DNA from 3 places in the Streptomyces sp. PKA51 genome. Region 1 is predicted to be linked to each of the others. Evidence: riboswitches for the same ligand, from Rfam matches in the RefSeq annotation. Region 1 holds a riboswitch; each other region holds the start of a gene.
The links. Region 1 has a riboswitch for cobalamin ahead of nicT (Nickel transporter NicT). Riboswitches for the same ligand answer to the same signal wherever they lie in the genome.
Positions count from the first base shown of each region.

Region 1 (10,332 bases):
GGCAGGTCGCTCGCCCAGAACAGGACGACGAACAGGCTCGTCGTGGGCCCGAACCGCCCGTTGCCGCCCAGGCGGCGGGCGATGGCGTGGGTGGCCGCGCCCAGCAGGAAGCTGGCCAGCATCATGACCACCGAGCCGATGGCCAGCGCCTCCAGCGCCAGCACCGGGCTCACCCCCCACTGCCCCCAGAAGGAGTCCACGGCCAGCGTGCCCATCGCCCCGCACAGCAGCGACAGGAAGGCGGCCGCTCCCCACACGCTCCGGTCCCGGCACTCGTCGAGGACCTCGACGGGCCGGTACCAGAGCCCGAATATCAGGCGGTGCCACAGCAGCCTGCGCGGCGTTGCGGCGGGGTCGGACGGGTGCGGGGCTGTGGTCACGGGCATGGGTGCCGTTTTATCACCGTTCGGCCGGCCCCCACGAAAGCACGGGCGCCCGCAGGGGCCCGGCCGGGACGCCGGGCCGACGCCTCGTCAGGCGGGCGCGGTGGTCACGGATCCCTCCTCGCCCTCGGCCTCGCCGCCGGTGCCCGCGGCCCGCCGCGGGAGGTACTCCTCATTGATCTCGCGCGGCCCGAACGGCCACTGCCGCTCGTACGCCGCCCACAGCACGAAGGCCACGCAGCCCGCCCCGACCCAGGCCAGCGACCACTCGATCGGATGCCGCCCCGGCGAACTGCGGTCCGCGAAGCCGTAGATGACGAGCCAGCCCGCCAGCGCCACCAGACCCGGCAGCGGGTAGAGCCACATGCGGTACGGGCGCGGCAGGTCCGGTTGGCGGCGCCGCAGCACGGTCGCGGCGATCACCTGGGAGAGCGCCTGGAGGATCACCATCACGGCCATCAGCAGCTGGATGATCGTGGCGAGGTCGGTATGGCGGCCGATCAGGAAGCCCACGGCGCTGACGACCCCCATCGTCGCCAGGGACAGCCCCGGGAAGCGGTGGCGGGGGTGCAGGGCGCCGAAGCGGCGGAAGAAGACCTTCTCCCGCGCCGCGTCGTAGGGGATGCGCGAGCCGCCCAGGAGGCCGGTGAAGACCGACGCGAAGGCCGTGACGAGGATCAGCACGGTGACGACGTCGGCCGCCGCCTTGCCCCAGGTCTTCTCCATGACGGCCGAGGCGACCGAGGAGGAGGCGGTGGAGGTGGGGTCGAGCATCTCCCGCCAGTCGATGACGCCCAGGGTGCCGATCTGCAGCAGGAGGTAGATGGCCATGATGCCCAGGATCGAGTGCACGATGGCTCTGGGCATGGTGCGCCCGGGGTCCTTGATCTCGGCGCCCATGTAGGCGACGGTGCTGTAGCCGCCGTAGTCGTAGATGCCGATGGTCAGGCCCGCGGCGAAGCCCAGCCAGAACTGATGGCTCGTCATGTCGAAGGCGCCGGCCGGGTAGGTGAAGGCCCGCTCCGGGCTGAAGTGGGTGAAGGCGGCGACGATGACCAGGGACACCGAGGCGATCATCACGCCCCACAGGACGGCCGTGATGCGCGCGATGGACTCCACCCGCCGCCACAGCAGCGCGACGACCAGCGCCACCATGGCCAGGCCCGTCACGTCGCCCTGCGTCTGCGTCATGCCGGGCCACAGATAGCCCAGGTACTGCACGAACCCGATCACGCCGGTGGCCATGGCGAGCGGGATGAAGAGCATCGCCGTCCACACGAACAGGAACGGCATCAGCTTGCCGGTGCGGTACTGGAACGCCTGCCGCAGATAGACGTAACTGCCGCCCGCGCCGGGCATCGCCGCGCCCAGCTCGGCCCACACCAGCCCGTCCGCCAGCGCCAGCACCGCCCCCGCGACGAAGCCGATGACGGCGTGCGGGCCGCCGAACGAGGCGACCATGAGGGGAATGGTGACGAAGGGGCCTATCCCGCACATCTGGCTCATGTTGATGGCCGTGGCCTGGAACAGCCCGATGCGGCGCACGAACACCGTCCGTTGCCCGGGCACCTCGGGGGCGCCGCCGCCCGGGTCCCGCCCCGTCCCCGCTGCCGAATCTGCCATGGCGGTCAGCCCCTTCCGGTCGTTGCCTGCACTCGTAGCACCGGGCCCGGGGCGGCGTCCATCACCCGCGCGGTAGCGGAGGGATGGCCTCCGGCAGATGTCCGGCAGATGAGGTACGGCCGGGGCGGCCATGAGGCCCGTCGGGAGGTTAGGGTGTCCTGGCCGTGGTGTTCGGGAAGACCGGTGCCGGCCCTTCGGGGCCCATTCCGGAGCGGCCCTCGCCACTGTGATCGGGGAGTGACCGTCCCCACTTCGTACGCCGGACCGTCCGGCGCGCGGAAGCCACTGGGCCGCATCCGGCGGCCTGGGAAGGCGGGGCGGTCGCGCGTGCACCCGTCAGCCAGGAGACCGGCCACGGCATCTCGAAGTGATCCACGAGGTGCTGGAGCGTTCAACCCGAGATGTCCACCAACACATCCCTTCCCGTCCACATACCCACCGGCCCGCCGGCCTTCCGCTGGCGCCGCGAGGACACCGTGCGCACCGCCGGCCTGCTGGCCGTCATCGCCGCCCTCCACGTCGTCGCCTTCGGCGTGCTCTACCTGCTCGTCGTGCCGCAGCACTACACCGTCGACTCCAAGGTCTACGGCGTCGGCCTCGGCATCACCGCCTACACCCTCGGCATGCGGCACGCCTTCGACGCCGACCACATCGCCGCCATCGACAACACCACCCGCAAGCTCATGGCCGACGGCAAGCGCCCGGTCTCGGTCGGCTTCTGGTTCGCCCTCGGCCACTCCAGCGTCGTCGTGGTGCTGACCCTGCTGGTGGCCGGCGGCACGCAGCTGGCCGGCACCCTGATGAACGAGGACTCCACCACCCACCAGGTGCTCGGCATCGTCGGCACGTCGATATCCGGCGGCTTCCTCTACCTCATCGCCATCCTCAACCTCGTCGCCCTCGCCGGCATCCTGCGCGTCTTCCGCGCCATGCGCGAGGGCCGCTACGACGAGGGCGAGCTGGAGAAGCAGCTGGACTCGCGCGGCTTCATGAACCGGCTGCTGGGCCGCTTCACCCGCTCGGTCAGCCGCCCCGGCCAGATGTACCCCCTCGGCTTCCTCTTCGGCCTCGGCTTCGACACCGCCACCGAGGTCACGCTGATGGTGATGGCGGGCAGCGGCGCCGCGGCCGGACTGCCCTGGTACGCGATCCTGTGCCTGCCGCTGCTGTTCGCGGCCGGCATGAGCCTCTTCGACACCCTCGACGGCACGTTCATGAACTTCGCCTACCAGTGGGCGTTCTCCAACCCGGTGCGCAAGGTCTACTACAACCTCACCATCACCGGCCTGTCCATCGCCGTCGCGTTCCTCATCGGCACCATCGAGCTGGTCGGCGTCCTGCACGAGAAGCTCGGCCTGGACGATCCCGTCAGCGGCTGGATCGCCGGGCTGAACCTCGACAACGTCGGCTTCGTCATCGTCGGGCTGTTCGTCGTCGTATGGGCGGCGGCACTGGCCTACTGGCGCCTGGCGCGGGTCGAACAGCGCTGGACCGCCCGCACGGCGACGGCCGCCGGCACGGACGGGACCGCCGGCACGGACACGGCCGCCGTCACGGACGGGGACAGTCCCGCCGCGCGCACGCCTTCCGGGCTCTGACGACCGGCGGGCCGCTGCCCGCCGGTTCCTCGCCGACCACCACCAGCGCCGGCCCGCCGCACGTCCGGCAGGTACGGGACGAAGGGTCCCGCTCCCGCTCGATCGCCGCGGCGATCCGGCGCAGGGGGTCGGCGCCGAGGGCCGCTCGCGCCTCGGCATCGGTGTCGGACATGGGCCATCCCGTCGAAAGGTCGTCGTCGACGTTCGCTGTGACAGCGGTTGCCTGGGGCATCCTGGCGCAGGATGCCCGGCCGCGTCAGCGTGTCGGTAGCGGTTCACCCTCCCGGGACGGCCCGGGAGCGGCGCCTAGACTCGCTCGCGTGCACGACCGCCATGATCCCCACGACCCGTACGTCCGCGTCCGCGGCGCCGCCGAACACAACCTCAAGCACGTCGACGTCGACATCCCCCGCGACGCCCTCGTCGTCTTCACCGGCGTCTCCGGCTCCGGGAAGTCCTCCCTCGCCTTCGGCACGCTCTACGCCGAGGCCCAGCGCCGCTACTTCGAGTCCGTCGCCCCCTACGCGCGCCGGCTCATCCACCAGGTCGGCGCCCCCAGGGTCGAGGAGATCACCGGACTGCCGCCCGCCGTCGCCCTCGAACAGCGCCGCTCCGGCCCCACCTCGCGCTCCTCCGTGGGCACGGTCACCACCCTGTCCAACTCGCTGCGCATGCTCTTCTCCCGCGCCGGCACCTACCCCGAGGGCGCGCCCCGCCTGGACTCCGACGCCTTCTCGCCCAACACCGCGGCCGGCGCCTGCCCCGAGTGCCAGGGCCTGGGCCGCGTCCACCGGGTCACCGAGGAGTCGCTGGTGCCCGACCCCACCCTCACCATCCGCGAGGGCGCCGTCGCCGCCTGGCCGGGCGCCTGGCAGGGCAAGAACCTGCGCGACATCCTCGACGCCCTCGGCTACGACGTCGACCGGCCCTGGCGCGAGCTGCCGCAGGCCGACCGCGACTGGATCCTGTTCACCGACGAGCAGCCGGTGGTCACCGTCCACCCCGTGCGCGAGGCCGACCGCATCCAACGCCCCTACAAGGGCACCTACATGAGCGCCCGCCGCTACGTGCTGCACACCTTCGCCGACTCCAAGAGCGCCGCACTGCGCGCGCGGGCCGAGCGCCATCTGGTCAGCGCGAACTGCCCGGTGTGCGCGGGGCGCCGGCTGCGGCCCGAGGCGCTGGCCGTCACCTTCGCCGGCCACGACATCGCCACCCTCGCCGCCCTGCCGCTGACCGCGCTGGCCGAGGTGCTGCGCCCGGCGTGCACGGGCGAATCGGCCGCCGCTGCGCTCGCCGGCGACCTCCTCGCCCGCATCGGGATCCTCACCGACCTGGGCCTGGGCTACCTGGCCACCGACCGCCCCACCCCCACCCTCTCCGCGGGCGAGCTGCAGCGGCTGCGGCTGGCCACCCAGCTGCGCTCGGGCCTCTTCGGCGTGGTGTACGTCCTCGACGAGCCGTCCGCCGGGCTGCACCCGGCGGACGGCGAGGCGCTGCTGGCGATGCTGGAGCGGCTCAAGGCCGCGGGCAACTCGCTGTTCGTGGTCGAGCACCGCATGGACGTGGTGCGCCGCGCCGACTGGATCGTCGACGTCGGCCCCCGGGCCGGCGAGCACGGCGGGCAGGTGCTCCACAGCGGCCCCGTCGAAGCCCTCGCCGACGTCGAGGCGTCGGCCACGCGCCGCTACCTCTTCCCCGACGGGCAGCAACCACCCGCGCGCAGCCCCCGCACCCCCTCGGGCCTGCTGCGGCTGCGCGGCGTGAACCGGCACAACCTGCGCCACGTGGACGCCTCCTTCCCCCTCGGCGTCTTCACGGCCGTCACCGGCGTCTCGGGCTCGGGGAAGTCCACACTGGTCGGCCAGGTCCTCGCCGAGACCGTCGCCGCCCACCTCGACGGGGGAGAACCCCTCGGCGACGCCGAGGGCCTGGACGCCCTCGACCGGCTGGTGACGGTCGACCAGAGGCCCATCGGCCGCACCCCGCGCTCCAACCTCGCCACCTACACCGGCCTCTTCGACGCCGTGCGCAAGCTCTTCGCGGCCACCGACGAGGCCCGCGCCCGCGGCTACGGCGCCGGCCGGTTCTCCTTCAACGTCGCCGGCGGGCGCTGCGAGGAGTGCCAGGGCGAGGGCTTCGTCGCCGTCGAGCTGCTCTTCCTGCCCGGCACGTACGCCCCCTGCACCGCCTGCGGCGGGGCGCGCTACAACCCCGCGACACTGGACGTCACGTACCGCGGCGCGAGCATCGCCGACGTGCTGGCCATGACCGTGGACGCGGCCGCGGACTTCCTCGCCGACGTGCCCGCGGCACTACGGGCCCTGCGCACCCTCCAGGAGGTGGGTCTGGGCTACCTGCGCCTGGGCCAGCCGGCGACCGAGCTCTCCGGCGGCGAGGCCCAGCGCATCAAGCTCGCCGCCGAGCTCCAGCGCAGCCACCGCGGCCACACCCTGTACGTCCTCGACGAGCCCACGACCGGGCTGCACCCGGCCGACACGGAGGTGCTGCTGCGCCAGCTGCACGGCCTGGTCGACGCGGGCAACACGGTCGTGGTCGTCGAGCACGACATGACCGTGGCCGCGGGCGCCGACCACGTCCTCGACCTCGGCCCGGGCGGCGGCACCGAGGGCGGCCGCATCGTCGCATCCGGCCCGCCCCACGAGGTGGCCCGGACGCCCGGCAGCGCCACCGCACCGTACCTGGCCCGGGCGCTGGGGCTGTGAGCGGCCTGGACGGGGTGGCCGTCGTCCGCTTACGTTCGTGAGCGCACCGCATGGACGGATGTGCGGGCGGCAGGCGACCGTTCGGGGGGATGCGCCATGGTCCGGGCCCTGATCATCGGCGGCGGCATCGCCGGACCCGTCACCGCCATGGCCCTGCAGCGGGCCGGCGTCGAGGCGGCCGTCCACGAGGCGTACCCCGCCGGCGCCGACGACGTCGGCGCCTTCCTCGTGCTGTTCGCCAATGGGCTGGCGGCCCTGGCCGCCATCGACGCGGACGCACTCGTGCGCCGGCACTCCTTCCCCGCCCGCACCGCCGAGTTCCTCGGCGCCGACGGCGCCGCGCTCGGCAGCCGCCCGCTCGCCGGGGCGAACGGCGGGGCGGCGCCGCGCACGCTGTCCCGCTCCGTGCTGCACCGCGTGCTGCGGGAGGAGGCCGCGCGGCGTGGCATCCCCGTCCACCACGGCAAGCGCCTGGTGGACCGGCGCATCGGGCCGGGCGGCACCGTCACCGCCCTGTTCGCCGACGGCACGCGCGCCGAGGGCGATGTGCTCGTCGGCGCCGACGGCATCCACTCGCGCACCCGCACCCTTCTCGACCCGGCCGCCCCCGAGCCCCGCGCCACCGGCCAGACGACCGTCTGCGGCCGCCTGCGCGACGCCGCCCACGCCGTGCCGCCGGCCACGTACCGGATGATGTACGGCACCCGCGGGTTCTTCGGCTGCACCACGGCACCCGACGGCACCACGTACTGGTTCGCCAACGTCCCCGGCGCCCCCGCGCCCGGCGCCGGCCCGGCCCACTGGCGGCGCCTGGTGGCGGAGGCGTTCGCCGGCGACGGCACGCCCGCCGCCGCGATGGCCGCCGCCACCGGCGACGACATCGTCGGCACCAGCGCCCACGACCTGCAGCGCACCCCCGTCTGGCACGATCGGCACACGGTCCTGGTCGGCGACGCCGCCCATGCCACCGCCCCCAACGCCGCCCAGGGCGCCTCCCTGGCCATCGAGGACGGGGTCGTCCTCGCCCAGTGCCTGCGCGACCTGGCCGGCGTGCCGCGCGCCTTCGCGGCGTACGAGCGGCTGCGCCGCGCTCGCGCCGAGCGCGTCGTGGCCCTCAGCGCCGCCCTGGCCGCCCGGCTGGCCGGGGCCGCGGACGAGAACACCCCGCAGCGCGGCGACGACGGCGCCGCCGACTGGCTCACCGGCTACCGCATCGACTGGGACGCCCGCGTGGGCTGAGGTTGCCGCCGGGCGCCACTGCGGCAGACTGGAGCCATGCCGGAGCTGCCGGAGGTCGAAGCCCTCGCCGGGTTCCTCGCCGAGCACCTCACCGGCCGGTCGGTCGAGCGCGTGGTGCCCGTGGCGGTGAGCGTGCTCAAGACGTACGATCCGCCGCTCGGCGCCCTGGAGGGGCGCACCGTCGCGGGGGTGCGGCGGTACGGCAAGTTCCTCGGTATCGCCACCGACGGCGGCCCCCACCTCGTGCTGCACCTCGCCCGCGCCGGGTGGCTGCGCTGGCACGAGCAGGTGCCGGCCGCGCCGCCGCGTCCGGGCCGGGGGCCGCTGGCCCTGAGGCTGTACCTCGCCGGGGGCGCCGGCCTGGACGCCACCGAGGCCGGCACCCAGAAGCGGCTGGCCGCCTACTGCGTGCACGATCCCCACGACGTGCCCGGCATCGCCCGCCTCGGCCCGGACCCGCTCACCGAGGACTTCACCGAGCAGACCTTCGCCGGGCTGCTGCGCGGCGAGCGCCGGCAGATCAAGGGCGTCCTGCGCGACCAGGAGGTGGTCGCCGGCATCGGCAACGCCTACTCCGACGAGATCCTGCACGCGGCCCGCATGTCCCCCTTCAAACCGGCCGCGAACCTGACCGAGGAGGAGATCCGGCAGCTGTACGAGGCGCTGCGGGCCACGCTCGGCGAGGCCGTCGAGCGCTCGCGGGGGCAGGCGGCCGGCGAGCTGAAGGCGGAGAAGAAGAGCGGCCTGCGGGTGCACGGCCGCACCGGCGAGCCCTGCCCGGTGTGCGGGGACACCGTCCGCGAGGTCTCCTTCAGCGACTCCTCGCTGCAGTACTGCCCCACCTGCCAGACCGGCGGCAGGCCGCTGGCCGACCGACGGCTCTCCCGCCTGCTGAAGTGACCGCCGGCCGCGAGGACCTGCCTCAGTCGCGCGGGATGCCGCGTTCGTCGGCCTTCGCCAGCTCCGAGTGGCGGTAGGAGTAGCAGAAGTACACCACCAGCCCGATCGCGAACCACACCGCGAACCGCACCCACGTCTGCCACGCCAGGTAGGTGATCAGCCAGATCGACGCGGCCACTCCGATGCCGGGGACGACGGGCACGCCGGGGCAGCGGAAGGAGCGCGGCAGGTCCGGCCGGCGGTGGCGCAGCACGATCACCGCGGAGCACACCACGGCGAAGGCCAGCAGGATGCCGATGTTGGTCAGTTCGGCCGCCTCGCCGATGGGCACCAGCCCGGCGATCGCCGCGGAGGCCACGCCCACGATCCACGTCACCCGCGTGGGCACGTGGCGCCGGGGATGGGTGTGGGCGAACCACTTCGGCAGCAGCCCGTCGCGCGACATGGCGAACCACACCCGGGTCACGCCCAGCATGAAGGTGAACATCACCGTCAGGATGCCGATGATGGCCCCGACCGCGATGACGTCCGCGATGCCGTGCAGGCCCACCGACTTGAAGGCCGTGGAGAAGCCGCTCGCCTTGTCGATGTCCTTGTAGTTCTGCATGCCTGTCAGCACCAGGCAGGCCAGGACGTACAGCACCATCGAGATCGCCAGCGAGAGCATGATCGCCTTGGGCATGTGCCGCTGTGCGTCCTTCGACTCCTCGGCGGCCGTGGACATCGCGTCGTAGCCGAAGACCGCGAAGAAGACCGTGGCCGCGCCCGTGAACGCGCCGCTGACGCCGAAGGGGAAGAAGGGGGAGTAGTTGGCGGTATTGATGTGGAAGAAGCCCACGCCGATCACCAGCAGCACCACCAGGACCTTCAAGCCCACCACGATCGTCTCGAAGCGGGCCGCGTTCTTCATGCCCATGGTCAGCAGATAGGCGATCAGCAGACACAGCACCGCGGCGAACAGATCCACCCGGTGCCCCGGCCCGGTGCCCGGCGCGCCCAGCATCCAGCGCGGCAGCTCCGCGCCCACCTCCCCGAGCAGGAAGTTGATGTAGCCGGAGATGCCGATGGCCACCACCGCCACGATCGCGGTGTACTCCAGCAGCAGGTCCCAGCCGATGAACCAGCCGCCCAGCTCGCCCAGCACCGCGTAGCCGTAGGTGTAGGCCGACCCCGCTCTCGGGATCAGCCCGGCGAACTCCGCGTACGAGAACGCCGCCGCGGCACTGGCGACGCCGGCGATCAGGAAGGACACCAGCACCGCCGGGCCCGCCACGCCGTTGGCGATGGTCCCCGCCAGGCTGAAGATGCCCGCGCCGATGATGCCGCCGACGCCGATCGCGGTGAGCTGCCACAGCCCCAGGGTGCGGGTCAGCCGCTCACCGTGCGCCTCGGTCTCCTCCGCCTCCTCGATCGTCTCGATCGGCTTGCGGCGCCAGACGCCCTGCCCCGTCCCGAGCCCGGCCATGGCGTGTCCTCTCGTGGGCCTGCGGGCAGCTCGCCCTTGGGTGGTTTACGGGTGGTTTGCCGGTGGATGACCCCATGATGGCGGAGCGGGCGCGGCGACGGAAGTCGCCGCGCCCCGCATGCGTGCCGGGCGTCAGCGGACAGCGGGCGGCCCGTCCTGCCCGCCCGTGCCCCAGGCCGAGGGCCGCGGGCCGACGGTGAAGTCCAGCCGGGCGCCGCGGCGCAGGTCCGCCGTGGTGAGGTAGGTACGGCCGTAGGGCCTGCCGTCCAGGCGCACCGAGCGCACGTACCGGTCGGTGCGCGAGGTGCCCGGCGCGCTCACCGCGATGCGGCCCCCGGGGTACCAGCGCTTGTCCAGGCGCAGGTCCACGCGGTCGAAGACGGGCGTGCTCAGCCCCC
Region 1 covers NZ_BAAJPZ010000002.1:164,838-175,169, reverse strand. Annotated here, with positions in the region: gene AC27L3_RS03210 (YIP1 family protein) at 1-386, opposite strand, end outside; gene AC27L3_RS03205 (APC family permease) at 474-2,006, opposite strand; cobalamin riboswitch at 2,155-2,377, shown strand; gene nicT (Nickel transporter NicT) at 2,408-3,604, shown strand; gene uvrA (excinuclease ABC subunit UvrA) at 3,925-6,330, shown strand; gene AC27L3_RS03190 (FAD-dependent monooxygenase) at 6,427-7,569, shown strand; gene AC27L3_RS03185 (Fpg/Nei family DNA glycosylase) at 7,606-8,469, shown strand; gene AC27L3_RS03180 (amino acid permease) at 8,492-9,934, opposite strand; gene AC27L3_RS03175 (GH92 family glycosyl hydrolase) at 10,067-10,332, opposite strand, start outside.

Region 2 (10,332 bases), on a different contig from region 1:
ACGGTACGAAGTGGTCGGCGAGCCCGCACAGCAGGGCGTCGGCCGCCCCCACCGCCGTACCCGTCAGGGCGAGATGGGTGCCGAGCTCGCCGGGGGCGAGCCCGAGGAGGTGGGTGCCGCCGACGTCGGGCGCGAAACCGATGCCGGTCTCGGGCATGGCGATACGGGAGCGCTCGGTGACGATCCGTACGCTGCCGTGGGCGGAGACGCCGACGCCGCCGCCCATGACGATGCCGTCCATCACGGCCACGTACGGCTTGGGGTAGTGGGCGATCAGGGCGTTGAGCCGGTACTCGTCCCGCCAGAACGCCGCGGAGGCGCGGCCGCCGCCGGTGCGGGCGTCCTCGTGGATGGCGCGGATGTCGCCGCCCGCGCACAGCCCGCGCTCGCCCGCCCCCGTGACGACCACCGTCTCGACGGCGGGATCCTTCTCCCATTCCGCGAGGGCCTGGTCGATGCGGGTCACCATGGCGTGGGTCAGGGCGTTGAGGGCCCGGGGCCGATTGAGGGTCAGGTACGCCGCGCGGCCCTCGGTGCGCAGCAGGACGTCGGTGTCGCCGGGGACCGTCATCGCCGGCCGCCCGTCAGGTCCCGGGCCACGATCGGAGGCATGATCTCGTTCGTCCCTTCCAGGATGCGGTGCGCCCGAAGATCGCGAACGATGGACGGCACGGCGAGCGCGAGCCGTAGGGCACGAAGGCCACCGCATGCCCGACGCGCCTCGCGTCAGCGGCGGTACCGTCCCGGATGCGCACCGGCTTCCCCGCACCGCGGATCTTGCCCCGAACATATAGTTGGACGTCCTACCAAGTCCAGCCCCTCAAGGGCCGGGCCGCCCCCGCCTTGGTCGAAGCAGGCAACCTCGGCCGCACAACGGGCCGCGGTTTCCACCGCCACGACCGGGGGTGAAGCCGTGCGCCTTGTGGAGGCGCGCTGAGTAGGGTCACCGCCATGACCAAGGCGAAAGGGCGATGGCCCAAGCCCGATCCCGACGGCAACGGCAACGGCGACGGCGACGTCGAGGACGTGACGCTGCTGATCCTCGAATGGCTGGGCGAGCACGGCATAAACGCCATGATCCGCATCGATGCCGAGCGCCTGCAGGAAGGGCTGCCGGCATGGACGTTCGCCGCCGGCGGGGTGCCGTGCTTCGCCCGGGCCTGGGGGTGGCGCGTCGACTGCGGGCCGTCGGTGGCCGATCGCGCAGTTCCCCGCGCCCCTTACGGGGCGCTGTGGGCTGGTGCAGTGCCCCGTCAGGGGCGCGGGGAACTGCGCGACAAGCCACGACGCACCCGCAGACGGGGTGCCGTGTCGCGCCCACGCGGCGGTAGCCGCAAATCGACACGGCCCCTTACGGGGCGCTGCACGATCCGCTGGACAGGCCCTGGCCCGAACCCAGTGGCGATCGACGCGGCGAGCGGCCGCGTTCGCTACCGGGCGGCTACTTCCACGTAGCGAGCGTCTCGCTGCGCCGTGTCCACGTGACGGTGGACGGCGCCTTCGCGTCGTCCGGTGCGACGAAGACGGCGCAGCCGCCGACGCTCGTTCCTGCGGGGGCTTTCTTGAACGTCGTGTGGTCGGCTCCGACGCATTTGTCGAAGTGGCCGGTGGTCAGGGGTTCGGTCGGGTCGCCCGTGGGTTCCATGGAGGGGAGGACGATCAGCTCCGTCAGCTGTGTGCCGTCGCTCCACACCTCGAAGTGCGAGGTCTCGTCGTTGTCGTTGCCCTCGGCCGTCTTCGTGAGTTTGAAGCGGACGTAGTAGGGGGTTTTGCCCGTGTATTTCGACGAGTCCTGGAGCAGGGTGAGGTCGGCGTGGGTGCCCTTTTCCACGCGTACGACGGTCACCCCGACGGTGCCGCTCCTGTCGCCGGCGACGGTTGCCTTCTCGCCGAACTTCAGGGTCTGCCCCGAGTCGGCGCAGCCGGCCAGGGCCAGTATTCCCACGGCAGCCGTCCACAGTGCCCGGCGCTTCATGTCGTCTCCCCAGCAGCATTGTTCTCGTGCCCGCCGGAGCCTACCCCTCGGCTGGGCATGCTCCGGACAACGAACGGCACCGGCCGATCCGCTGCCGTCCGTGACCGGCATACGAACAGCCCTGTGCGCAAAGGCGCTTCTCCCTCTAGGGTGGCGGTGCAGCTGGTTCGCCCCGTCCGCCAGGCGGGAGGCGTCGTAAGAGGGAACCCGGTGGGAATCCGGGACTGCCCCGCAGCGGTGAGCGGGAACGACCGCCGTCATACGCACTGGGTCCGGACGGGCCCGGGAAGCGACGGCCAGTAGGTGTCCGCCGGGAGGTGTTCTTTCCGGCAGGCGTGCCCGCGAGTCCGAAGACCTGCCGCTGCCCGCGTGCGAGCCTTCGTGCGCGGCCATCCCGGTGACCTCGAGGGCGGGTCGGCGTACACAGGCGTACCGCAGCGGACGGATCCACGTGACGACGGTGGTGTCCCGGGCGGGTCTGTCGTCACCCCTTCGCGCCCTCGTCGGGCACCGGGCTTTCCGGGAGAAACTCGCGAAGGAGAGTTCCGTGACCAGCACGTCCGCAGCCGCGGCAGCACGCGCCGCCGTGCTCGGCTACCCCCGTCAGGGGCAGGGCCGTGAACTGAAGAAGGCGATCGAGGGCTACTGGAAGGGCGAGGTCACCGCCGACGCCCTGCACCGGACGGCCACCGCGCTGCGCCGCACCAACTGGCTGCAGCTCGCCGACGCCGGCGTCCACGAGGTGCCGACCGGCGACTTCTCGTACTACGACCACGTCCTGGACACCAGCGTCATGGTCGGCGCGATCCCCGCCCGGCACCGGGCCGCCGTCGAGGCCGGCGCCCTGGACGGGTACTTCGCCATGGCCCGCGGCACCCAGGAGGTGGCGCCGCTGGAGATGACCAAGTGGTTCGACACCAACTACCACTACCTCGTCCCGGAACTCGGCCCCGACACCGTCTTCACCGCCGACTCCACCCAGCAGGTCACGCAGCTGAAGGAGGCCCTCGCCCTCGGCCTCGCCGCCCGCCCCGTCCTGGTCGGCCCGGTCACCTACCTCCTGCTGGCCAAGCCCGCACCCGGCGTCGACGCAGGCTTCCCACCGCTGACTCTGCTGGACCGGCTGCTGCCCGTGTACGCCGAGGTCCTCGCCGATCTGCGGGCCGCCGGCGCCACGTGGGTCCAGCTGGACGAGCCCGCCCTCGTGCAGGACCGCACCCCGGCCGAGCTGAACGCCGTCGCCCGCGCCTACCGCGAGCTCGGCGCCCTCACCGACCGCCCGCAGCTGCTGGTCGCCTCCTACTTCGACCGTCTCGGCGAGGCCCTGCCCGTCCTGGCCAAGGCCCCCGTCGAGGGCCTCGCCCTCGACTTCACGCGCCCCGCCGCCGCGGGCCTCGACGACCTCGCGGCCGTCGGCGGCCTGCCCGGCAAGCGCCTGGTCGCCGGCGTCGTCGACGGCCGCAACGTGTGGATCAACGACCTCGAGAAGTCCCTGGCCACCCTCGGCACCCTCCTCGGCCTCGCCGACCGGGTCGACGTCGCCACCTCCTGCTCCCTGCTGCACGTCCCCCTCGACGCCACCGCCGAGCGGGACATCGACCCGCAGATCGTCCGCTGGTTCTCCTTCGCCCGTCAGAAGGCCCGCGAGGTCGCGATCCTCGCCAAGGGCCTCGCCCACGGCACCGACTCCATCGCCGCGGAACTCGCCGCCAACCGCGCCGACCTCGCCTCCCGCGCGAACTCGGCGATCACCCGGGACCCGGCGGTGCGCGCCCGCGCCGCCGCCGTCACCGCCGCCGACACCCACCGCTGCCGGCCGTACGCCGAACGGGCCGCCGCCCAGCGCGCCCACCTGGGCCTGCCGCTCCTGCCGACGACCACCATCGGCTCCTTCCCCCAGACGAGCGAGCTGCGCACCGTCCGCGCCGACCTGCGCGCCGGACGCATCACCACGGCGGCCTACGAGGAGCGCATCGAGGCGGAGATCCGCGAAGTGATCTCCTTCCAGGAGAAGACCGGCATCGACGTCCTCGTGCACGGCGAGCCCGAGCGCAACGACATGGTGCAGTACTTCGCCGAGCAGCTCACCGGCTACCTGGCCACCCGGCACGGCTGGGTGCAGTCCTACGGCACCCGCTACGTCCGCCCGCCGATCCTCGCCGGCGACATCTCCCGCTCCGAGCCCATGACCGTCCGCTGGACCCGCTACGCCCAGTCGCTCACCCGGCGCCCGGTCAAGGGCATGCTCACCGGGCCCGTCACCATGCTCGCGTGGTCCTTCGTCCGCGACGACCAGCCGGCGGCCGACACCGCCCGGCAGGTCGCCCTCGCCCTGCGCGACGAGGTCGGCGACCTGGAGGCCGCCGGCACGTCGGTGATCCAGGTGGACGAGCCCGCCCTGCGCGAGAGCCTCCCGTTGCGCGCCGCCGACCACGCCGCGTACCTCGCCTGGGCCACCGAGTCCTTCCGCCTGGCCACGAGCGGCGTCCGGCCGGACACCCAGATCCACACCCACATGTGCTACGCCGAGTTCGGCGACATCCTGGCGGCCATCGACGACCTCGACGCCGATGTGATCAGCCTGGAGGCCGCCCGCTCGCACATGCAGGTCGCCGCCGAGCTGGCCGCGGCGGGATACCCGCGCGAGGTGGGGCCCGGCGTGTACGACATCCACTCGCCGCGCGTCCCCGGTGCGGGCGAGGCGGCGGAGCTGCTGCGCAAGGCGCTGGCCGCGATCCCCGCCGAGCGCCTGTGGGTCAACCCGGACTGCGGCCTGAAGACGCGTGGCTGGCCCGAGGTCCGCGCCTCCCTGGAGAACCTGGTGGCGGCGGCCGATGAGGTGCGCAAGGAGGTGCAGGGCACGGCTTCCTGACGCGCCGTCCGGGACGGCACCGGTACCGGCGCCCGAGTGCCGGTGCCGGTCCGGGCGTCCCGCACAATAGTGCGGTACGGCGCTTCCGTACGGGGTGGCGCCGCGATGGGGGAGTGGACACATGCACAGTGCGAACGGCGGCTTCGTCATGGCCGTGGCGATCGTGGGCCTGGTGGTGCTGCAGCAGCTGCGCACCCGTCCGATACGGCGCATCGGCTCGCTGATAGCCCCGGTGGTCTTTGCCGTCCTGGGCGTCGCGGGCCTGGCCTTCGGTGTCCTCTCCGTCGTCAAGGACCGCCCGCTGACCGCGCTGCCCATCGCCCTCCTGGTGGTCAGCTTCGTCGTCGCGACGGGCTTCGGCGCGGCCAGGTCCCGGACCGTACGCGTCTGGCGCGACGCCCAGGGCACGGTGCTCCGCAAGGGGACGGCGGCCACGACCGCACTGTGGCTGACCTCGGCGTGCGCGCACATCGGTCTGGGCCTGTGGATCGACCACGCGACCGGCACCGGACTGCTGGGAACCGCGTCCCTGTACGCCTACGTGGCGTTCGGCCTCGGCACCCAGAACCTCCTCCTGCGCAGGCGGGCGGCGGCCACCGGCCGGTGACCCGGCTGCTGCGCCCGGGGCTCCCCCCGCGATGACGTAGGACGGTGTGCCGTGGGCCACGCACGCGACGAGCCCGGCCGCGGCGGTCACGGTTGGGTAACACCCGTCCCGGAAGCGCGGTGTGTGACATTTTACATGTCACATCATTCCTCCATGAGAAGAGCAAGAGCCGTGCTGACGGCCCTCGTTGCCATGGGCGGAGTCCTCGCGAGCGTCACCCCCGCCTCCTCGTCCTCGCCGGTGGGGCAGGTGGGGCAGGCGGAGCAGGACACGGGGCAGGGGAAGCTCGTGTGGAGCTCCTGCAACGACACGGCCACCCCCGCGCTGCAGTGCGCAATGCTCGACGTGCCGCTGGACTACGCGCACCCCGACGGCAAGAAGATCAAGATCAAGGTGAACCGGCTCCCGGCCACCGCGCCCAGGAGCAGGCAGCAGGGGCCGATCCTGCTGAACCCCGGCGGCCCCGGCGACTCCGGCCTGTGGATGCCGGCCTCCATCGCGGGGAAGCTCCCGCAGGACGTCGCCTCCACCTACGACTGGATCGGCTTCGACCCGCGCGGCACCAACGCCAGCGAACCGCACGTCACCTGCGACGCCCACTACTTCGACGGCGAGCGGCCGGACTACCGGGTCGCCAAGGGGACGTCGAAGGCGTGGCTGGAGAAGTCGGCCAAGTACGCCGCCGACTGCGCCGCCAACTGGAGCTGGTTCCTGCCGCACATGACCACCGTCGACAACGCCCGCGACATGGACAGCATCCGGCGGGCCCTCGGCGTGAAGAAGATCAACTTCTACGGCGGGTCGTGGGGCACCACCCTCGGCTCGACGTACGGCGAGCTCTTCCCCTCGCACGTGCGCCGGATGGTGCTCGACAGCATCGTCGGCCCCACCATCAGCTGGTACGACCACAACATCCTGCAGGACAAGGAACATCAGCGCCGCTTCGACGCCTTCGCGGCGTGGACCGCCAAGGCCGACTCCGTCTACCACCTCGGCACCGACGCCGCGAGCGTGAAGCGCGCCTACTACCAGGTGGAGGAGGCGCTGCGCAGCCACCCGGTGGACGCCGCGCCGGCACCCGGCAGGATCGGGCCCGCCGAGTTCGAGGACACCTTCTACGGCGGCGGCTACACCTTCCTGCGCTGGCCGCGGATGGCGACCGTCCTGTCGGCCTACGTCACCAGGAACGACACCCGGCCGCTGCAGATCGCCTACAACACCTACGCGGCGCCGGGCGCCGACGACGGCACGTTCCCGGCGTACAACGCCGTCCAGTGCACGGAGAACGCGTGGCCGCGCGACTGGGAGTTCTGGAAGAAGGACCAGGCCAAGGTCGACGCCGTCGCGCCCTTCTACACCTACAACAACATGTGGTACAACGCCGCCTGCATGTTCTGGCCCTACCAGGGCAACCAGGCCGGCCGGCTGAAGATTACCGGCAAGGGTCTGCCGCCCGTCCTGCTCTTCCAGGCCACCGAGGACGCCGCGACCCCGTACGAGGGCGGCGTCGCCATGCACAAGGCGCTGCCCGGCTCCAAGCTCGTCGTCCAGAACGGCGGAAGCTTCCACGAGATCCTCTTCCGCGGCAACTCCTGCCTGGACGACGCCTTCACCGCCTACCTGCGAGACGGCAGCCTCCCGGCGGGCAAGGGCTTCATCGCCAAGACCTGCGCCCCCCAGCCTGATCCGGCTCCGGTCTACGTCACCCCGCCCCCCGCCGCGACGAAGGCCCAGGCGCCCACCGCCCTCCCGCCCACGCATCCCGAGGCCGTCCGCGGCGTCCGGTAAGCGGAGCATCAACGCTCAACTCCCCGATTCCTGCCCGATTCCGGGCAGGAATTGTGGACCTCGGGTGGGCCCCGGCCTAGGGTGAACGCTCATGATCACCCTGAACGCCATCGGGGCCTTCACCCTGATCGTGGGACTCCTCACCCTCACCCCCGGACTGGACACCGCCCTCATCCTGCGCACCGCCGCGCTCGGCCACCGTCGCCGCGCCTGGGGCGTGGTCCTCGGCATACAGAGCGGCACGCTGGTCTGGGGCGTGCTCACCTCGCTCGGCGTGACCGCACTCCTGACCGCCTCCCACCTCGCGTACGTCACGCTGCGGTGGGCCGGAGCCGCGTACCTGCTGTGGATGGGCGGCAGGCTGCTGTGGGCCACCTGGCGCCGCCGCGCACCGGGCGACAGCCCGCAGCCGGCCGGGGCCGAGGACCCGGCCGCCGCCGGGACGGGCGCCGGCGACACCCTGCTCGGCGGCTGGCGGCAGGGGCTGGTGACCAACCTGCTCAACCCCAAGATGGGCGCCTTCTACATCGCGGTGCTGCCGCAGTTCATGCCCGCCGGCGCCTCGCACCTCGTCGCCGGCGTGCTCCTGGCCGGCGTGCACGTCGTCCTGGCCCTCCTGTGGTCCTGCGCGCTGATCGCCTTCGCGCACCTGCTCCGGGACCGCCTGCAACGGCCCTCGGCCCGGCGCTTCCTCGACCGCGTCACCGGCACCGTCATCGCCGCCTTCGGCATCCGCCTCGCACTCGGCCAGTGAGGACCCCGTGAACCGCTCGTTCCCCGACAGCCCCGACGCCGTCGTCTTCGACTGCGACGGCCTGCTGGTCGACACCGAAACCCACTGGACCGTTGCCGAAACGGCCCTCTTCGCCGCCCACGGCCACCCCTTCGGCCCCGCACAGAAGGCCCTGGTCATCGGCCGCACCCTGGAATCCGCCGCAGAAGCCATGGCCGCGTACTTCGGCTGCCCCGAAGCCGGCGCCGACATCGCCGCCGACCTCCTCGCACGCGTGCGCAGGGAGCTCGCCCGGGGCGCCACGGCCCTGCCCGGCGCGGTGGAGCTGGTGCGCGCCTGCCGGGCGGCCGTCCCCGTCGCCGTGGCCAGCAACAGCCCCCGGGAACTGCTGGACGCCGCCTTGTCCTCGGCCGGCCTGGCCGACTTCTTCCCCCACTCCTTCGCCGCCGACGAGGTACGTTCCCCCAAGCCCGCACCGGAGCTCTACCTCACGGCATGCGAAGCCCTCGGCGCCGACCCGCGGCGCTCCGTCGCCTTCGAGGACTCCGCGACGGGCATCGCCGCGGCACGCGCCGCCGGACTGTACGTCGCGGTCGTACCGTCCCTTGAGGGAACCACCCTCGACCACGACTGGCTGGGCACCAGCCTGGCCGACCCCGCCCTCGAGGCATGGGCCGGGGCGCTCCACGCCTGACGCCTGCCGTGCGCGCATGCGCGGCCCGGTGCGATGCGGACCATGGAAACGTGGACGCGATCCCGCACTACGGCGGGGCCGGGCCGGCCGACGCGCTGGAGGCGGCGCCGACGGCCCGGACGGCGGTGGCGTGGCTGCCGCCGCAGGAGCTCTGGCCGGCCATCCAGGACATCCGCTGGGAGCACGACCCCCAGGTGCGACGCTGGCCGCCGCACGTGAACCTGCTGTTCGGCTTCGTACCGGAGGAGGAATTCCCGCAGGCCGTGCCGCTGCTGTCCGCCGCGGCGGCGGACTGTGCGCCGTTCGCCGTCCGCATGACGGGCGTACGGTACTTCCGGCACCGGCACTACGCCACGATCTGGCTCGACCCGGCCGCGGCGGACCCGGCACCGTGGGCCCGCCTCCACCGGGAGCTGGAACTGCGCTTCCCGCTGTGCCGCGGCCGCGGTGGCCGCGGTGGCCGCTTCACCCCGCATCTGTCGCTGGGCCGCACGCAGGACCCCAAGCGCCTGGCCGCCGAGTGCGCGGCCCGCCTCGGCACCCTGCGGGCCACGGTCGACGAGCTCGTCGTGCTCTCCCGGCGCGGCGAAGGGCCCATGCGCCCCCGTGCGGCGATCCGGCTGGGCACGGGGGAGTCCCTCCCACCGGACGGGTGCAGCGGCCTGTAGGGGTGCGGGGCAGTGCCGACTTGCGGCTGCCGCCGACACCTGCGGGCGCGTCGTGGCTCATCGCGCAGTTCCCCGCGCCCCCAGGGGGCGCCGTGGGCTGATGCAGTGCCCCGTAAGGGGCGCGGGGAACTGCGCGATCGGCCACGGACGGCCCGCAGTCGTCCTACCGCCCCGAGGCCCGGGCGAGGGACGGCATCCTGTCTGCGGGCGCGCGGTGGCTTGTCGCGCAGTTCCCCGCGCCCCTTACGGGGCGCTGCATGATCCGCCGGACAGGCCCTCGTCCTCGCCCGGGAGGCCGGTGGAGAAGGTGGGGCGGCCCTGCAGTGAGCCGGCCGGCCGGAGGTCGTCCGCCGCGACGCTCACCGCGCGCTCGACGATCGTGTAGGTGAGACCGACGTCCATGCCGTCGGCCCCCAGCCCCGCCAGGGGGACGCGGACCCCCACCACGTCGCCGCGCGCGGTGCGCGCCACGGCGACGTCCGTGCTCCGGCGGCCGTCGGTCTCCACCCTGAGCAGCTCGACCGGTTCGGCGAGATACGCGTACCAGGCGTCGCTGCGCCGGCCGAGTTCGTCGAGCAGCCAGCCGTGGCCGGCGAGCGGTGAGGGCGGGCAGTCCGTGGGCTCGTCGCCGGCGAGCCGGGCGGGGCCGACCGCGGCGATCTGCTGCAGGAGCGCGTCGCGGCCGGCCTCGGGGTCGGGCAGGAGGGTGGTGGCGGGGGCGCCGGGCCAGTGCACGGTCACCCGTGCGCGGCCGGTGGTGAGGTCGACATCGCGGACGCACAGGCCGAGTTCGGCGCTCCCGCGCTGCACGGCACCCAGGTCGACGAGCAACGGCGCCCACCATTCGGCCGCGGGCAGGATGCGGGACGGCCGGACCGGACGTCGGCTCATCGAGGGGGCCCTCCTGGCGATGGACGGATCAGATGTTGATGGCGTTCTTGACCCAGTCGGGACAACGCCCCTGCACACCCTCGCAGTAGGCGGTGATGACGCCC
Region 2 covers NZ_BAAJPZ010000033.1:12,832-23,163, reverse strand. Annotated here, with positions in the region: gene AC27L3_RS28380 (enoyl-CoA hydratase/isomerase family protein) at 1-571, opposite strand, end outside; partial or broken gene AC27L3_RS28375 (hypothetical protein) at 568-672, opposite strand; gene AC27L3_RS28370 (hypothetical protein) at 952-1,455, shown strand; gene AC27L3_RS28365 (hypothetical protein) at 1,442-1,975, opposite strand; cobalamin riboswitch at 2,113-2,352, shown strand; gene metE (5-methyltetrahydropteroyltriglutamate--homocysteine S-methyltransferase) at 2,523-4,847, shown strand; gene AC27L3_RS28355 (hypothetical protein) at 4,969-5,454, shown strand; gene AC27L3_RS28350 (alpha/beta hydrolase) at 5,608-7,242, shown strand; gene AC27L3_RS28345 (LysE family translocator) at 7,334-7,996, shown strand; gene AC27L3_RS28340 (HAD family hydrolase) at 8,004-8,669, shown strand; gene AC27L3_RS28335 (2'-5' RNA ligase family protein) at 8,720-9,337, shown strand; gene AC27L3_RS28330 (hypothetical protein) at 9,581-10,228, opposite strand; gene AC27L3_RS28325 (hypothetical protein) at 10,257-10,332, opposite strand, start outside.
Region 2: another riboswitch for cobalamin. It lies ahead of metE (5-methyltetrahydropteroyltriglutamate--homocysteine S-methyltransferase); the one in region 1 lies ahead of nicT (Nickel transporter NicT).

Region 3 (10,332 bases), on a different contig from region 1:
GCCCACGCGGCCAGGGCCGTGGCCGTCCGCGCGGTGACGATGTCCGCGCGCATGCCGTCCACCTCGAAGCCGGCGCACACCGCCGCGATCCGGCGCAGCGCGCCGTCCCCGAGCCGGACGCCGGGCAGCAGCGCCCGGGCCGCGGCGAGGCGGGCGCGCAGCGCCTCCTCCTCGGCGGCCCACCGCCCGGCGAAACCGGCCGGGTCCTCGTCGAAGGCCAGGCGCCGGCGCACGACCTCGACCCGCTCCTCGGTCTCGCGCGAGGCCGCGACCTCGACGGTCAGCCCGAAGCGGTCCAGGAGCTGCGGGCGCAGCTCGCCCTCCTCGGGGTTCATGGTGCCCACGAGCAGGAAGCGGGAGGCGTGACGGACGGAGACGCCCTCGCGCTCGACGGAGGAGACACCGGTGGCCGCCGCATCCAGCAAGCTGTCCACGAGGTGGTCGCCCAGCAGGTTGACCTCGTCGACGTAGAGCACGCCCCGGTGGGCCGCGGCCAGCAGACCGGGCTCGAACGCCTTGACGCCCTCGCCCAGGGCCCGCTCGATGTCGAGCGAGCCGACGAGCCGGTCCTCGGAGGCGCCGACGGGCAGCTCGACCATCCGCGCGGGGCGCACGGCACGGTCGGCGCCCGCGTGCGGCCCGTCCGGGCAGTGCGGGTCCGGCGCCGCCGGGTCGCACGAGAACCGGCAGTCCGCGACGGTCTCCACCTCGGGCAGCAGCGCCGCGAGCGCCCTGACGGTGGTGGTCTTCGCGGTGCCCTTCTCGCCGCGCACCAGGACACCGCCGATCGACGGCGAGATCGCGTTGAGCAGCAGACCCAGGCGCATGTCGGCCATGCCGACGACGGCGGTGAAGGGGTAGACGGACGAGGACATCAGCGGTTACCTCCCTGGTGGGGACGGGTCAGGGGCGGCGCCCCGGGCGGTATGAACGGCACTGCGGCCGGCACCCCGTCCTCGATGAGGCGCAGCAGCGCGTCCGTGTCCGCGTGTTCCTCGATCAGATCGCCGAGCCGGTCGAGCTGTTCCTCGCGCAGCGCGGCGAAGGACGTGCCGGGCGCGGGGACGAACGCCCGTCCGGCCGCCTTCGCGACCTCGCGCAGGAACGCCCGGCGGAAGCCGTCGCTCTCCAGCGAGCCGTGCCAGTGCGTGCCCCACACCGCGCCCACCCGGCAGCCGTCGAGGAACGCTTCGTCCCCGCCGCGTACGTCCGCCACGCCGTGGTGGATCTCGTACCCCTCCACGGGCTCGCCCAGGGCCGTGCCGACCGGCCGGGCCAGGGTCTTCTCCACCGCGAACCGCACGTGCACCGGCAGCAGGCCCAGCCCCTCGACCGTGCCCGCCCGCGACTCGACCTCGTCGTCGATGCGCTCGCCCAGCAGCTGGAAGCCGCCGCAGATGCCCAGGACGGGACGGCCCTGCGCCGCCCGCCGGACGAGGGCGTCGGCGAGCCCGCGCGTGCGCAGCCACTCCAGCGCCCGTACGGTGCCGCGCGTGCCCGGGACGACGACCAGGTCCGCGTCGGCGAGCTCCTCGGGGCGGTCCACGAACCGCACGACGACGCCCGGTTCGGCCGCCAGCGCGTCCACGTCGGTGAAGTTCGACATCAGCGGTACCGCGCACACGGCGACCCGCAGGATGTCCGCGCCGTGCGGCGGGGCGACGACGGACTCGCGGACCGTGCCGCGCAGGGAGACCCGCAGGCCGTCCTCCTCGTCGATGCCCAGGCCGTGGGCGAAGGGCAGCACGCCGAACGTCGCCCGGCCCGTCAGGTCGCGCAGCATCTCCAGGCCCGGCTCCAGCAGCGTCACATCGCCCCGGAACTTGTTGACCACGTAGCCCGCTATCAGCTCCTGGTCCTCGGGCGAGAGCAGCGCCGTCGTCCCGAAGAAGGACGCGAAGACACCGCCGCGGTCGATGTCGCCGACCACGACGACGGGCAGGCGCGCGGCCCGGGCCAGACCCATGTTGACGATGTCGGAACGGCGCAGGTTGATCTCCGCCGGACTGCCGGCGCCCTCGCAGATCACCGCGTCGTGCGTACGCCGCAGCTCGGCCAGGCACTCCGTCACCGTGGCGAACAGCTGCTCCTGGCGCCCCTGGTGGTAACCGCGGGCGCTCAGCTCGCCCACCGGCCTGCCCATCAGCACGACCTGGCTGCTGCGGTCGCTGCCGGGCTTGAGCAGCACCGGGTTCATCAGCGCACTCGGCTCGACGCGCGCCGCGGCCGCCTGCATGGCCTGCGCCCGCCCTATCTCCGCGCCCTCGCGCGTCACGAACGAATTGAGCGACATGTTCTGCGCCTTGAACGGCGCGACCTTGACGCCCTTGCGGGACAACCAGCGGCAGATGCCCGCCGTCACCACGCTCTTGCCCGCGTCCGAGGTGGTCCCGGCCACCAGCAGGCTCCCGCCCCGCGGTTGCGATGTCACCGGTTCCTCGCTTTCCCAGTCCTCGTCGTCCCGGCCCTCAGAAGGCTGCCCACTGCCCGGCCCCCGACCGCACAGCCCAGCGCCAGCAGCGACACCCGGCGCGAGAGGCGCACCGCGCGCTCGATGTCTCCGGTGCGCACGGCGCGCAGCTCCGCGCCCAGGACGGGCCGGTGCTCGATGCGGCCGCCGTACGCCAGCGTCCCGCCCAGACGTACCCCCAGCGCCCCCGCGAACGCCGCCTCGACCGGGCCGGCGTTGGGGCTCGGGTGACGGTGCGCGTCCCGCCGCGCCACCCGCGCGGCACCGCGCGGATCCGGCGCGGCCAGCACCGCCAGGGCCGCGGTCAGCCGCGCACCGGGCCAGCCGACGACGTCGTCCAACCGGGCCGACGCCCAGCCGAAGCGGCGGTGGCGCGGCGACTTGTGACCGACCATCGCGTCCAGCGTGTTCACCGCGCGGAAGCCCACCAGGCCCGGTACGCCCGCGAGCGCGCCCCACACCAGGGCGCCGACGACGGCGTCCGAGGTGTTCTCGGCCACCGACTCCACCACGGCCCGGGCGATCTGCTGGGCGTCCAGCGACGACGGGTCACGGCCGCACAGATGCGGCAACCGCTCCCGGGCCACCTCCAGATCACCGGCGGCCAGCGCCCCGCCGATCGCCCGGGCCTCCCGGGCCAGCGACGTCCCGCCGATCACCGCCCAGGTGACGGCCGCCGTCAGGGCGACGTCCGCGCCCCGCCGGCCGCGCACGGCGCGGGCCAGCAGTGCGGCGCCCGCCACGGTGGTACCGGTGCACACGGCGGCGTACAGCGCACCGCGTCCGCGGTCGTCGCGCCACCAGCGCTGCTCCAGGGCGTGGGCAGCACGCCCGAACGCGGCAACAGGGTGCCCCCTGCGGGGGTCACCGACAACCAGGTCGCCCAGGAATCCGAGGGCGGCGCCGCAGGCGAAACCGCGACAGGGCATGGCCGATGCGTGTCCTCACTCAGGGTCCTCGCCCTGGCTCGACGTGACCGGCGACCAGAGTCTCCTGGCTCCCGGATCCGCATCGCCCCCGGCCTTCCGGCTCGCGCCGTGGCCCTATGGGTGGGGGGACACTCCCCGGTGACAGTGGCGGGACCGCGCCGGATTCGCACCGGCTTCCTCTGCTGTCGCCGTTTGGCCCGGGCAGTCCACCATGGGCCCGGAAGGCCCGTCAACTCGCCTTCCGGGGCTCCGCCCCGGACCCCCCGGGAAACGGGGAAATGGGGGCACCTCCCAGCGGTAGCTGGGGGAGGGACCGGGGCAACAACCCCCGTCCCGCCCTCCGCGGAAGCGGCGTCGTGTCAGGCCACGATCAGCGAGATGCCGTATCCCACGGCCGCGGCGCACAGCGCGAAGCACGCGTACGCGCCCGTGCGCGCCAGCGCGCCCGAGGCCGCCGTGCCGCCGGTGGCGTCCGCCTTGCGCGACGTGCCGACGATGCCGAGCGTGAACAGGCCCACGAGGCCGACGGTCACCACGAGGCTGACCCCGAAGACCTCGGCGAAAGCTGCCCAGTCGATGTGCATGGTGTCTCTTCCTCCGTGCCCGGCGCTCAGCCGGTCGTCGCGGGGGTGGGGGCGGGGGCGGCGGTGGGGCCGGCCGGCGGCGGGGCGACGGCCTGGAGGGCCGCGGTGACCACGCCGACGGGCTCGGCGGCGGGGGCGGCGATGCCCTGCGGCTCGTTGAGGTCGTTGACGTTGTCGTGGGTGACCGGCTTGCGGCGCGAGGCGGCCCAGATGCCGCCGCAGACGGCGAGGCCGAGGACGGCGACGGCGGTGACGCCCCAGGTGCCCTGGTCGGCCAGGAGGGCCGCGCCGGCGGCGACGAGGCCGGCGGCCGGCAGGGTCAGGCCCCAGGCCGCGACCATGCGGCCGGCGGTCGACCAGCGCACGACGCCGCCCTTGCGGCCGAGGCCGGCGCCCATGATCGAGCCGGAGCAGACCTGGGTGGTGGAGAGGGCGAAGCCGATGTGGGAGGAGGCGAGGATCACCGTGGCGGCGCCGGTCTGGGCGGCGAAGCCCTGCGCGGGCTTGATGTCGGTGAGGCCCTTGCCGAGCGTCTGGATGATGCGCCAGCCGCCGAGGTACGTGCCGAGTGCGATGGCCAGGCCCGCGGAGACGATGACCCACATCGGCGGGTCGGAGTGCGGGGCGACGACGCCGCCGGCGACCAGGGTGAGGGTGATGACGCCCATGGTCTTCTGGGCGTCGTTGGTGCCGTGGGCGAGGGAGACCAGGGCGGCCGAGGCGATCTGGCCGGCGCGGTAGCCCTTCGCGGTGTCGCGCTCGTCGCGGCCCTTGGCCAGGCGGTAGGTCAGGCGGGTGGCGACGGTGGCGGCGATGCCGGCCACGATCGGTGCGGCGACCGCGGGGATGAGCACCTTCATGACGACCTTGTCGGCGTTGACCGCGTGGAAGCCGACGGAGGCGACGGTGGCACCGATGAGGCCGCCGAAGAGGGCGTGCGAGGAGCTGGAGGGCAGGCCGGCCAGCCAGGTGAGCAGGTTCCAGACGATGGCGCCGACGAGGCCGGCGAAGATCACTTCGGGCCGGATGCCGGCGCTCTCATCGATGATGCCCCCGGAGATCGTCTTGGCGACCTCGACGGACAGGAACGCACCGACGAGATTGAGGACGGCCGACATGGCGACCGCGGTCTTGGGCTTGAGCGCTCCGGTGGAGATGGTGGTGGCCATGGCGTTGGCCGTGTCGTGGAAGCCGTTCGTAAAGTCGAACACCAAGGCCGTGACGATCACGATCCCGATGAGAAGCGTGATGTGTTCCATTCACCCAGGCAATCAGTTCGATGGTCAGTACGCGGCGACCGTAGGGACTCAGGGTGAACGGAAGGTGAACGGGGTCGCGAGCGCCGGCGAAGGCGTCCGGAGGTGGAGATCGATGATGCTGTCCGAACCGTCCCCGCAGATCCCCGGACAAGGGGGCCCGCTCCCCGACGGCATCGCCCGTACCTGGGCGGATGTGGTCTCCACGGCCCGCCGCGCCGCCGCCGACCGGCTGGTGGTGGGCACCTCGGGGAACGTCTCCGCGAGGGTCGGGGACGTGGTGCTCGTCACGCCCAGCGGCGTCCCGTACGACCGGCTGGGCCCCGCCGACGTCGTCGGCGTCGACCTGGACGGCCGGCAGGTGCTCGGCACGCTCGCCCCCACCAGCGAACTGCCCATGCACCTGGCCGTCTACCGCGCCACCGGCGCCGCCGCGATCGTGCACACCCACGCCGTGCACGCCACGGCCGTCTCCCTGCTGGTCGGCGAGCTGCCCGCCGTCCACTACATGACCGCGGCCCTCGGCGGCCCGGTGCGCGTGGCTCCGTACGCCCTGTACGGCACCGAGGAACTGGCCGGGCACGTGCTGGCCGCCCTCGACGGCCGCACCGGCTGTCTCCTGCGCAACCACGGCACCCTCACCTACGGCGACACCCTCGACCGGGCCTACGACCGCACCGCCCAGCTGGAGTGGATGTGCCGGCTGTGGCTCACGGCATCCTCCGTCCCCGGCGGCACCCCGGCCCTCCTCTCCCCGGACCAGCTGGCGCAGGCGGCGGAGAAACTCTCCGGCTACGGCCAGGAGCCGTAGTGCGCCCGCCCACTGGCCGGTGGCGGCGACGCCGCCCACACTGGAAGGCGTGAGCGCCCGCCGAGCGGCCGCGTGGGCCGCAACCACACTGATCGGTCTCGGCGCAGCCGCCGTCGCCGCCGGCCGCTACGCCGGCGACGCCGCCCTCAAGGCCGCCCCGGGCCACCCGCTGCCGGGTGAGCCCCGGCTCACCGTGCACGACGTGGAGTCCGGCACCGTCACCCTCACCCGCACCCCGGCCGCGCTGCGCCCCGGCACGTACGGCCTGGCCGGCCGCCGGGTGCACGCAATCGTCGGGCCGGTCGTCCCGGACGTCTCGCATCCGCACGACTGCGTGGTGCGGCGCCTGGAGAAGGTGGTCAGGGGCAGTCTGCAGCCCGGCGACCGGGTCCGCCTCACCCCGCAGCTGCACACCGGCACGCCCCGGGACGCGCTGGGCATCGACCACGACGACGTGACGGTGCCGGGCGAGCTGGGGCCGCTGCCCGCATGGTTCGTGCCGGGCGGCCGCGACACGTGGGTGATCAGCGTGCACGGTCCGTTCGCCGGCCGCGAGCACGCCATGGTGCTGATGCCGTTCCTGCACCGGCACCGCCTGCCGGTGCTCGCCGTCACCTACCGGGGTGATCCCGGAGCCCCGCGCCAGGCGCACGGAATCAGCCACTTCGGTGCAAGGGAGTGGCGGGATGTGGACGCTGCTGTCCGCTACGCGGTGGCTCACGGCGCCCGCCGCGTGGTGCTGCACGGCTGGTCGACCGGGGCGACGATGGCGCTGCTGGCCGCCGTCCGCGAGGCGGAGGGCGGCTCCGGCCCGGAGCTGCGGGGGCGCGTCAGCGGGCTCGTCCTGGACGCCCCGGTGCTCGACTGGCCCGCCCTGATGGCGGCCCTGTCGGTCCACCGCGCCCCGGCGCCGCTGATTCCGCTTGCGGTCCGGGCGGCCGAGGGCCGCCTCGGTCTCGCCCCCGACGGACTCGCCCGGGCCGCCGACCCCGGCCCGCTCCGGGTGCCCGTCCTCGTCCTGCACGGCACCGAGGACACCCTCGCGCCGCTGGAGCGCTCCCGTGCGCTCGTCGCCCGCAAACCGGAGCTGTTCTCGCTGCAGACCGTGCGCGGCGCCGGCCACGCCGGGGCCTGGAACACCGACCCGGAGCGCTACGAGGAGGCGCTGCGCCGCTTCCTCGTCCCCCTCATGTGAGGCGCCCCGTGGCACCCCGCCAGGGGCCGCGCGCGGCCGGATAGTTGATTCCGATTGGGTTTTCGGAGCGTGAACGGCAAGACTGCTCCTGTGACGTCCCGTACTCCGCGCGACTCCCGGCTCAGACTGGTCCCCCGACAGCCGATCACGGCCGCCCGCCGGGCCGTGGCGGGCCGCGGCGCCCGGCCGGCGCCCCGCCCGCCCGCCGGCACCCCGGCCCGGCAGGAACTCGCCCGGCAGGCCCGGGCCGGCCTCACCGGCGCGGTCCGGCTGGCCCGTTGGGCGGCCGAGGAGTGCGCCCGCGGCGCCGTGCTGCGACCCGGCGCGGAAGGCGGCCTGTGCGGCCCCACGGCCGAACGCGCCACGGCGGCACTGGGGCTGACCCCGCACGAGGTGCGCCACCACTGGGACCGCGCGCGCCTGGCCGGCCTGCTGGAGCTGCACGGCGACACCGCCCGGCCCGGCTGGCGGCTGCAGGCGTGGGACCGCGACGACAGCGCCGTGCTGCGCGGCTGGGTCGCCCTCTTCGACGCCTGGTCCCTGGCCCACCCCGAGCCCGCCGACGCCGACCCGACGGTCGCCGCCGAGGTCGTGGAGGCCGTCCCGCAGCTGCTGTCCGTCATGCACCTGTCGGCCGGACCGGTGTCGGTGGCGATGCTGCTCGACCTGCTGCAGCAGCGCGTCGCCGAGATCCGCGCCGAGCGGTGCGAGGTGCCCTACGGGGGCCCGCCCCCGCCCGCCCCGGCCCGCGCCGCCGCCGGCGACCCCCTGCCCGGCCTGCTGGACTGGGCCCTCGCCGCCCTGGACTCGGTCGGCGCCCTGGTCATGCGCGGCACGGGCCCGGCCGCCGAGGCCGTGCTGACCCCGCTCGGCAACTGGGCGGTGTGGGTGAAGCTGGAGCAGATCTGCGTCGCCGCCCAGAGCCCCGCCGGCAACATCGAGCTGTCCGCGCAGGCCATGCTGCTCGGCTGCGCCGACCTCAGCCCCGGCCCCGCCCGCGCCGAGTACCGCGCCTGGCTGGCGGCCCGGCCCGTGCGCAGCGCCGTCACCGAGCTGCTGGAGGCCGCCCGCGGCGACGACGCCATGGTCCGCGGCCTGGCCTTCGAGGCGCTGCGCGCCGTCGGTGCGCCCGCCGAGCCCGCCGTGCGGGCCGCGGCCGCCGAGCCCGTCCTGCGGCCGTACGCGCTGCTGTGGCTGGCCGAGCACGAGGGGCACGACCCCGAGGACGCCGCGGAGGTGCTCACCCGCGAGGAGGCCACCTGGCTGTGGGTGGACACCGCGGCGGCCGTGGCCGACCACGGGGAGGGGCGCCTGCTGGTGCGCCACCTGGAGTCGGCGGTGCAGGGCACCGTGCCGGGGCTGCTGGAGGAGGTCCGCGCGGTGGGCCATCCCCGCACCGTCCAGGTGCTGGTCGCGCTCGCCGCCGCCCACCCCGACCCGGCCCTGGCCAAGGCGGTGCGCCGGGCGGCGTTCCAGGTGCACCGGGGCGGCGCGTAGGGGCGCAGGGGCGCCCGCCGGGGGCCCACGGGCCCCCGGGCGCCCTCAGCCCGCCACCTGCGGCCCCTGGGGCGCGTACGTGCCGAAGCTCCAGACGTTGCCGCCGAGGTCGCGGGCCATGTAGTCGCGCGAGCCGTACTCCTGGTCCGTCGGCGGCATCACGATCTCCACGCCGTGCTCCACCGCCCGCTTGTGGTGCGCGTCGGTGTCCTCGACGACCACGTAGACGCCCATGGGCCCGGCGCCCGCCATCGCGTCGTCGAAGACGCCGCCGCGGCCTCTGGAGCCGACCATGACGATGCCGTTGCCGTAGACGAGCTCGGCGTGCAGGACGGTGCCGTCCTCGCTCTCGTACAGCGCGGCCCGGGTGAAGCCGAAAGCCTCGGTGAGCTGGTCGATCGCGGCCTTCGCATCGTCGTACAGCAGTGCCGGGCAGATGGTGGGCGCGGCGGTGCTCGTCCCTGTCATGAGGTCACTCCTTGAACGTGTCGCAGCGGGTCGTGTCCCCCGTCGTGTACCCGGTGGTGAACCACTGCCGGCGCTGGGCCGCCGAGCCGTGCGTCCAGCTCTCGGGTGTGACCTTGCCCTGGAACCGCTCCTGGATGCGGTCGTCGCCGACGGCGGCCGCGGCCGACAGGCCGTCGTCGATGTCGGCCCTGGTCAGCTGCTTGACCAGCGGCCGGCCGGTGGACTTCTCCGGGGTCGTCGTCGCGTGGTGGGCCCACACGCCGGCGTAGCAGTCGGCCTGGAGCTCGACCTTGACCGAGTTGCTGCCGGCGCCGGTGAGCCGGTCCTGGGCGCGGGAGAGGGTGCCGGTGAGGTTCTGCACGTGGTGCCCGTACTCGTGGGCCACCACGTACGCCTGGGCGAAGGGCCCGCCGCTCGCCCCGAACTTCGTGCGCAGCTCGTCGAAGAAGCCCAGGTCGAGGTAGACCTTGCGGTCGCCGGGGCAGTAGAACGGGCCGACGGCCGAGGTGGCGGCGCCGCACGCGGTGGCGACCCGGCCGGTGAACAGCACGGTCGAGGCCGGCGTGTAGGTGCCCGAGCGGCGCGTGAGCTCCCCGCTCCAGAACGACTGGGCGCTGTTGACGATGCCGACGATGCGGCAGTCCTGCCGGGTGTTGGCGTCCTTGCCCGTACGGCAGCTGCGGGCGACCTCCGCCTCCGAACTGGCGGAGGCGTGCGGCGCCGGCCCGCCGCCGCCGAGCCCCAGCTCCTGCGGCCCGACGCCGAAGATCAGCCCGAGCGCCAGGGCGATCAGCCCGACGATGCCGCCCCCGACGGTCAGCCCCCCACCGGGGATGCCCGAGCGCCGATCCTGCACCTGCGAGGTGTCGAGATCCGCGTCGTCGTCGAACTGCATGCGCCCACCGCCCTCCGGGCTCGCCGTCCTCCCGGAACGAGTATCGGGGACGCGCACGGACCCCGCCCGGGAAAACGGCTTGCACGCCCCCGTTAGACTGGCTCCATGGCCATTCTCCTCGTGCATTAGACGGCGTCGAACGACCGCAGCCCGTCCCTCCGCCGTCCACCCTGCTCAGGAGTACCACCCCGTGATCACCGCTTCCGGCCTCGAGCTGCGCGCCGGCG
Region 3 covers NZ_BAAJPZ010000012.1:160,873-171,204, forward strand. Annotated here, with positions in the region: gene AC27L3_RS19345 (putative cobaltochelatase) at 1-875, opposite strand, end outside; gene AC27L3_RS19350 (cobyric acid synthase) at 875-2,398, opposite strand; gene AC27L3_RS19355 (cobalamin biosynthesis protein) at 2,428-3,399, opposite strand; cobalamin riboswitch at 3,458-3,578, opposite strand; gene AC27L3_RS19360 (hypothetical protein) at 3,759-3,983, opposite strand; gene AC27L3_RS19365 (inorganic phosphate transporter) at 4,010-5,242, opposite strand; gene AC27L3_RS19370 (class II aldolase/adducin family protein) at 5,355-6,050, shown strand; gene AC27L3_RS19375 (alpha/beta hydrolase) at 6,100-7,245, shown strand; gene AC27L3_RS19380 (hypothetical protein) at 7,336-8,742, shown strand; gene AC27L3_RS19385 (VOC family protein) at 8,788-9,210, opposite strand; gene ypfJ (KPN_02809 family neutral zinc metallopeptidase) at 9,215-10,105, opposite strand; gene AC27L3_RS19395 (ABC-F family ATP-binding cassette domain-containing protein) at 10,296-10,332, shown strand, end outside.
Region 3: another riboswitch for cobalamin. It lies ahead of AC27L3_RS19355 (cobalamin biosynthesis protein); the one in region 1 lies ahead of nicT (Nickel transporter NicT).